Tunturibacter psychrotolerans: one gene and its partner. The protein of the gene in region 1 binds, or shares a complex with, the protein of each later gene. Links are inferred from orthologs where the notes say so. Each region holds a gene or a part of one and is shown in the gene's direction. Other genes may lie near its edges.

Region 1 (3,039 bases):
CTGCTCATCCTCATCGGGTCCGAGTTGCGCGGCAAAGACCTCAAGAAGCTCATTGACTTCGGCCTTACCATTCCTGGAGCAAAGTTCGCTCTCATCTCCGACTACGCCAACTCTCGCGGCGCCGCCGACATGGGCCTGCTTCCCGACCTGCTACCGGGCTATACGCCGCTCGCAGGTAACACCACTTTTGCCGAGTACAACACTCCCGCCGCTCCCGGCCTCGACATGATCGAGATCTTCGAAGCAGCCGAACGCGGCGAACTTTCTGCTCTGTACGTCGTCGGATCAAACCCGGTCTCCCGTTACGGCATCGATCCTGCCTCACTGAAGAACACCTTCGTCGTGGTGCAGGATATGTTCCTTACCGAGACCGCCGCTCTGGCTGATGTCATCCTTCCGGCCGCGAATCTCTATGAGAAATCCGGTTCCGTAACCAACAGCTATGGCGACCTTCAGCTCGTCAACAAGGCTGGCGACCGCGCCGGTGTCCGCACCGACTTCGAGATGATCGTTCGCATCGCCGACAAGATGGGTGCCAACATGCGCGAGCTGATTCCCTTCGGCAAGGGCACCCGCGCCGACATGGGCCAGTCCCGCGGTGTTCACTCCGGCGAAGCAGACCGCCATGCCGTTTGGCTAGCCGCGAACAACATGGAGCCGAAGCTAAGCCCCTTTGACCCCTTCGCCATTCTCGACGAGATCCAGCGACTAGTCCCGGGATACAACCTGCTGCGTCTCCAGTTGCTCAGTGGCAACGACCAGCATCTTCAACCTGCCGCATCCTCCAACGGTCTCGTTCAAATCGGCAGCCGCCGCGACCTCGTCCTTCCAGCGAACGATACACTGTTTACCTCGGGCACCCTGGGCCGTTACTCCGCCATGCTCTCCGACCTGCAGCACAATGAGAGCCTTCGTCCTCCAACCGGCCTCACCCAGATCCAACCAGCAGCCGACTGAAAAACACTAAACTAGCAGACGCACACAATTACAGGAGCCCAACCGACCGCCGTGAGCCACCTCAGCCCATTTCAGACATTTCTGCTGCTCAGCATCCTCAAGGTTGTGGTGGTGCTCGTCCTCACGCTGATGGCGGTCGCTTACACAGTCCTGCTGGAGCGAAAGTTTTTGGGCCGCATCCAGAACCGCTGGGGGCCTTCCCGCGTCGGCCCCTTCGGCCTGATGCAACCAATGGCTGACGGAATCAAACTCTTCCTCAAAGAAGATCTCCTGCCATTCGCCGCCGAACGGCCACTGTTCATCGTAGCGCCCATCATCGCGCTTGCGTGCTCGCTGATCTCCATCTCCGTCGTTCCCTTCGGCCAGGTCACGCAGGTCGCGGGAGTCGATATCTTCCAGATTGCTGACCTCAACATCGGTCTGTTGGTGATCCTCGGCATCACCTCCATTGGCGTCTATGGCATCGCGCTCTCCGGATGGTCGTCGAACAACAAGTTCTCCCTCCTCGGCAGCCTCCGCGCCACCTCGCAGATGATCAGCTACGAGCTTGCTCTCGGACTTTCGTTGGTCGGCGTGGTCCTCCGCGCGCAGTCTCTCAGCCTGCGCGACATCGTCAACAGCCAGAGCGCCCACGGCATACTCAGCTGGAATGTCTTTGGTGGCTTCCAATTCGTCGCGTTTTTTATCTACTTAATGGCCGCGTACGCCGAGACCAACCGCGCTCCTTTCGACCTCCCCGAAGCTGAATCCGAACTGGTCGCCGGCTACCACACCGAATACAGTTCCATGAAGTTCGCCATGTTCTTCATGGCCGAGTACGCCAACATGATCACCGTGGCTTGCGTTGCGAGCCTCCTCTTCCTGGGGGGAGCCTCCAGTCCCCTGGGTCATCTTCTTCCCGATAACTTCGGCGGCCCTATTCTCACCGCCATCTTTCCCATTCTCTGGTTCGTCGCCAAGGTCCTCTTTTTTCTCCTGCTCTATATTTGGGTGCGCGGCACGCTGCCCCGCTTCCGGTATGACCAGCTCATGAGCTTCGGCTGGAAGTTTCTCCTGCCGCTCGCCATGGCCAATATCGTCGTCACCAGCCTGGTCATGGCTTTACGCAGTTAGCATCAACAAAGGTAGCAACAAGCTGTTTTACAATCAGCAGATAGCCCCTAACGCCGTCTGCTCCGTTTCAAGCGTCTCAAACGATTCAAGAGATCCAAAAAGGAATCGCGGAACATCATGCAACTGGCACTCTTCCTCATCTTTGGCGGGTTGGCCGCAGCAGGAGCAATCAATCTCCTCCTGCAGCGTCATCCCATCAACAGCGCTCTCTCGCTGGTCGTCGTCATGATGTCGCTCGCCGTCCTCTACTGGTCGCTCGGAGCCGAGTTCCTCGCCGCCTCACAGGTCATCGTCTACTCCGGCGCCATCATGGTCTTCTTCGTCTTCGTAATCATGCTGCTCAACGCCGGCGAAGAAGAACGCACCCACGGCAGCCGCGCCGCCTACATCGTCGGCTTCCCAGGCGCCGCCGCGATCTTCTGCCTGCTCAGCTTCGTCTTCCTCTCAGAGCGCCATGCCCTCGGCTCCTCGAACATCGGCGGCTATCTGAACCACGTCACCAGCAACATCACCGAGATCAGCTCTCTGCTCTTCACCAAGCTTCTTCTCCCCTTCGAAGTCACCTCCGTTCTGATCCTGGTCGCCATTCTCGGAGCCGTAGTGCTCGCGCGAAAGGAGCAGTAGCCGCCATGAATTCTCTTGCAGCCGCGCAGGTCCCCGTCGCCGCCTACCTTATCCTCGCTGCCATGCTCTTCTCCGTCGGCGTCGCAGCCTTCCTTATCAAACGCAACCTCATCACCATCTTCATGTCGATTGAGCTCATGCTCAACGCAGTCAACCTCACCTTCGTTGCCTTCGCGCACATGTGGCATCAGGTCTCCGGCCAAATCTTCGTCTTCTTCGTAATGGTGGTCGCTGCGGCCGAGGCAGCCGTCGGCCTTGCCATCATCATCGCCATCTTCCGCACCCGCCAGACACTGAACGTCGATCAGATCGACCTGATGAAATCGTGACCTCTATGCCTTCTGA
Region 2 (3,007 bases), 1.4 Mb from region 1 along the record:
CTGATCGCGAATCACCTGGAGATGTCTGCTGCGCTGCGGAGAGATATCTTTGACGAGGAGACGGTGAGCGCGTTCGCGGGGAAGATGCAGACGCCTGAGGCTCTGCGGATGCTGACGTTGTTTACGTATGCGGATATCAATGCGGTTCATCCGGATGCGCTGACTCCGTGGAAGGCGGAAAATCTCTGGCGGCTCTATATCGCGACGGCGAATTATCTGGACCGGAGCGTGGATGATGAGCGGTTGGGAGCCCAGGAGGAGCGCGAGCTGGTGCATCGGGTGGTGGCGCTGCTGCCAGGGCAGAAGGCCGCGGTTCTGGAGTATCTGGAGGGTTTTCCTGAACGCTATGTGTTGACCAGAACTCCTGAGCAGGTGCGAACGCACTTCAAGATGGCGATGGGATTTGCGAGCGATCCGGTGCAGCTGGATTTTCGTTATGCGCCTGCGGTGAGCGAGTTGACGCTGGTGACGCGGGACAGGCCGCAGCTGTTTGCAACCATGGCGGGGGTGCTGGCGGCGTGGGGGATGAACATCGTTACCGCGGATGCATTCTCGAACCGGCAGGGCGTTGTGGTGGACACGTTCCGGTTCACGGACAGCTTTCGGACGCTGGAGATGAACGCTTCAGAACATGAGGCGTTTGTGAAGAGCGTGCATGATGTGATGACCGGGGCGGTGTCGGTGGAGAAGCTGCTGAGCGGAAGACGGAGAGGTAGGCGGAAGGCGCCACTCGTGGTGGTGGAGACGCGGGTGGAGTTCGACGACGAGGCTTCGTCGCACAGTACGCTGCTGGAGGTGGTGGCGCAGGACACGACGGGGTTGCTGCGTGCTTTGAGCCTGACGCTGGCGGCGCAGGGCTGCAATATTGAGGTGGCTCTGGTGGATACGGAGGGTGAGACGGCGATCGACGTCTTTTACCTGACGCGAAATGGCGCAAAACTGGATAGAGGCGAGGAGAAGCAGTTGCTCGAAGCCATGTTGCGGGCGATAGAGGATAACGCGCGCTAGATGAAATAAGCTGCGCGGACTGCTGTGAGGAGTTTTATATTAACGGTATGAGCACACCTAGCAGCGAAAACACGAGCAACGGCCGTCCGACAGGGACTCCGCAGAGGAACGATCGTTATATCTTTGGGACCCTCGACAGCTCCGCCAAAAACCATGAGAAGGTGACCGAGGTGAGCTGGGGGGAACAGCAGCCAGAGGGCATCGTGTTGGCTTCGATGGACGCTGCGATCAACTGGGTGCGAAAGAACTCTATCTGGCCGATGACCTTTGGTTTGGCATGCTGCGCGATCGAGATGATGTCGATGGGGGGGTCGCGGTACGACATTGCGAGGTTTGGGGCGGAGGTCTTTCGGCCGTCGCCTCGGCAGAGCGATCTGATGATTATTGCCGGGCGGGTTTCGCAGAAGATGGCGCCTGTGATCCGCCGGCTGTATGAGCAGATGCCGGAGCCGAAGTGGGTGATTTCGATGGGTGCCTGTGCGACCTCGGGCGGGGTTTTCAACAACTATGCCCTGCTTCAGGGGGTCAACCAGGTCATTCCGGTCGATGTGTACGTTCCGGGGTGCCCGCCTCGCCCGGAGCAGTTGCTCTACGCGATCACTCTTTTGCAGGAAAAGATCCAGCAAGAGCGCGGCAGTATGCGAAAAACCCTGAATTTGAGTTAACGCACCAAGAAAAGTGCGGTTTACTGGATGGGTTCCTCTTGCCCGCCTTAAGGGCGTTTTGCTTTTCTCGCTGGTAACCTATTGAAAATAGTGTCACCAAAGAGTATTTTTTTTCCCGGATGCATTAGCAACTGAAGTAAGCTGTAAGGAATCGAACCAACAAAACGATCCCTGTAGATGACGTGAAGGCTCGTAGAACGTAAGACTTGAGTGGAGGAACTCGTATGGTTTATCGCCCGTTTCGTAGTACACGCCGGTTTGTACTGGCTGCATGTGCAGTCGGCCTCGGAGCTGCCAGTCTCAGCGCGCAGACTTCCAGCACAGCCGCCCCGGTGGGGCCGAACCCTTCACGCGTCGATGTATTTCTTGGCTATTCGTACTTCGGCGCTCACGGCTCGGTAAAGCCGCAAGACATCAACTATTCGTCAATCGATATAGGTGCGATCGGCAGCGGCGCGTACTACTTTAACAAGTGGGTTGGCGGCGAGATCATGTTCGCGGCCCATCCTGACGGGAATAATGATGGCTTGTACGCGGCGTCCGCGGGACCAATCTTCCGTGCACCGCTGCAGAACTTCACGCTGTTTGCGCACGCCCATGCGGGCGGCGCTCGGTTGGGCGGACCCAACTCTGAAACGGGTGGGTATCACAACCCCTATCAGTGGGGACCAACCCTGACGGTCGGCGGCGGTATGGACTATGATCTGCCATTCTTCGACAATAAGTTTTCTCTGCGGTTGTTCCAGGCAGACTATCGCTACGTTCATGCGGATTACGGCCCACCAGTATTCCCTCCGACTGGTGGAGCGATCGGTGGACGAACGAACCTGGGCGGAGCTGAGTTGAGCACAGGCATTGTGGCTCACTTCGGTCATATCATTCCGCCTCCGCCGGTGACCTACTCCTGCGCAGTCTCTCCTGCCACGGTCTACCCCGGGGATCCGATTACGGTCACAGGAACACCGTTGAACCTGAACCCGAAGAAGACGGCGACCTACTCCTGGACAGCTGATGGTGGCACGATCTCGGGAACATCGACGACAGCCAACATCGACACGAAGTCGGCGAATCCCGGCACCTACACGGTAAAGGGCCACGTCACGGAAGGTGCGAAGCCTGGCGAGATGGCAGACTGCTCGGCCAGCTACACCGTGAAGCAGTTTGATCCTCCGACGGTAAGCTGCTCGGCGAACCCCTCCACGGTTGCTCCTGGAGATTCTTCGACCATCACCGCAACTGGTGTGAGCCCGCAGAATCGTCCTCTGACTTATAGCTACAGCGCGACGGCCGGCTCGGTCACTGGAAACACCTCGACCGCCACGTTGACCACGACA

The links.
Region 2: the proteins of nuoH (region 1) and RBB77_RS10765 are in contact, whole or in part, in a crystal structure (PDB 6Y11), measured with the Thermus thermophilus proteins. The link is inferred for Tunturibacter psychrotolerans from one-to-one orthologs. Residues at the interface, in WP_096411122.1 of Thermus thermophilus: Arg36, Val44, Arg45, Met46, Gly47, Pro48, Asn49, Arg50, Val51, Leu57, Gln58, Ala61, Asp62, Ile64, Lys65, Ile67, Phe68, Lys69, Glu70, Ile72, Val74, Glu223, Ala224, Glu225, His233, Thr234, Glu235, Tyr236, Ser237, Trp241; in WP_096411117.1 of Thermus thermophilus: Arg16, Glu17, Gly18, Leu24, Leu27, Val28, Trp30, Gly31, Arg32, Asn34, Ser35, Trp37, Thr54, Asp55, Ala56, Asp59, Ala61, Arg62, Phe63, Gly64, Glu66, Val67, Phe68, Arg69, Ala70, Ser71, Arg73, Gln74, Ala75, Asp76.

The regions. Positions count from the first base shown.
Region 1 is NZ_CP132942.1:3,961,966-3,965,004, forward strand. Bases 177-3,039 are described here. They hold nuoH (NADH-quinone oxidoreductase subunit NuoH), read left to right. Parts: upstream 177-1,008; coding sequence 1,009-2,070; downstream 2,071-3,039. Other genes in these bases: RBB77_RS16535 (molybdopterin-dependent oxidoreductase), read left to right, coding at 177-957; RBB77_RS16545 (NADH-quinone oxidoreductase subunit J family protein), read left to right, coding at 2,188-2,694; nuoK (NADH-quinone oxidoreductase subunit NuoK), read left to right, coding at 2,700-3,023; nuoL (NADH-quinone oxidoreductase subunit L), read left to right, coding at 3,029-3,039. Also shown: more of RBB77_RS16535, read left to right, coding at 1-176. UniProt on the Escherichia coli protein: NDH-1 shuttles electrons from NADH, via FMN and iron-sulfur (Fe-S) centers, to quinones in the respiratory chain. The immediate electron acceptor for the enzyme in this species is believed to be ubiquinone.
Region 2 is NZ_CP132942.1:2,587,587-2,590,593, forward strand. What follows is about bases 34-2,864. They hold RBB77_RS10765 (NADH-quinone oxidoreductase subunit B), read left to right. Parts: upstream 34-1,055; coding sequence 1,056-1,673; downstream 1,674-2,864. Other genes in these bases: glnD ([protein-PII] uridylyltransferase), read left to right, coding at 34-1,008; RBB77_RS10770 (OmpA family protein), read left to right, coding at 1,898-2,864. Also shown: more of glnD, read left to right, coding at 1-33; more of RBB77_RS10770, read left to right, coding at 2,865-3,007. UniProt on the Escherichia coli protein: NDH-1 shuttles electrons from NADH, via FMN and iron-sulfur (Fe-S) centers, to quinones in the respiratory chain. The immediate electron acceptor for the enzyme in this species is ubiquinone.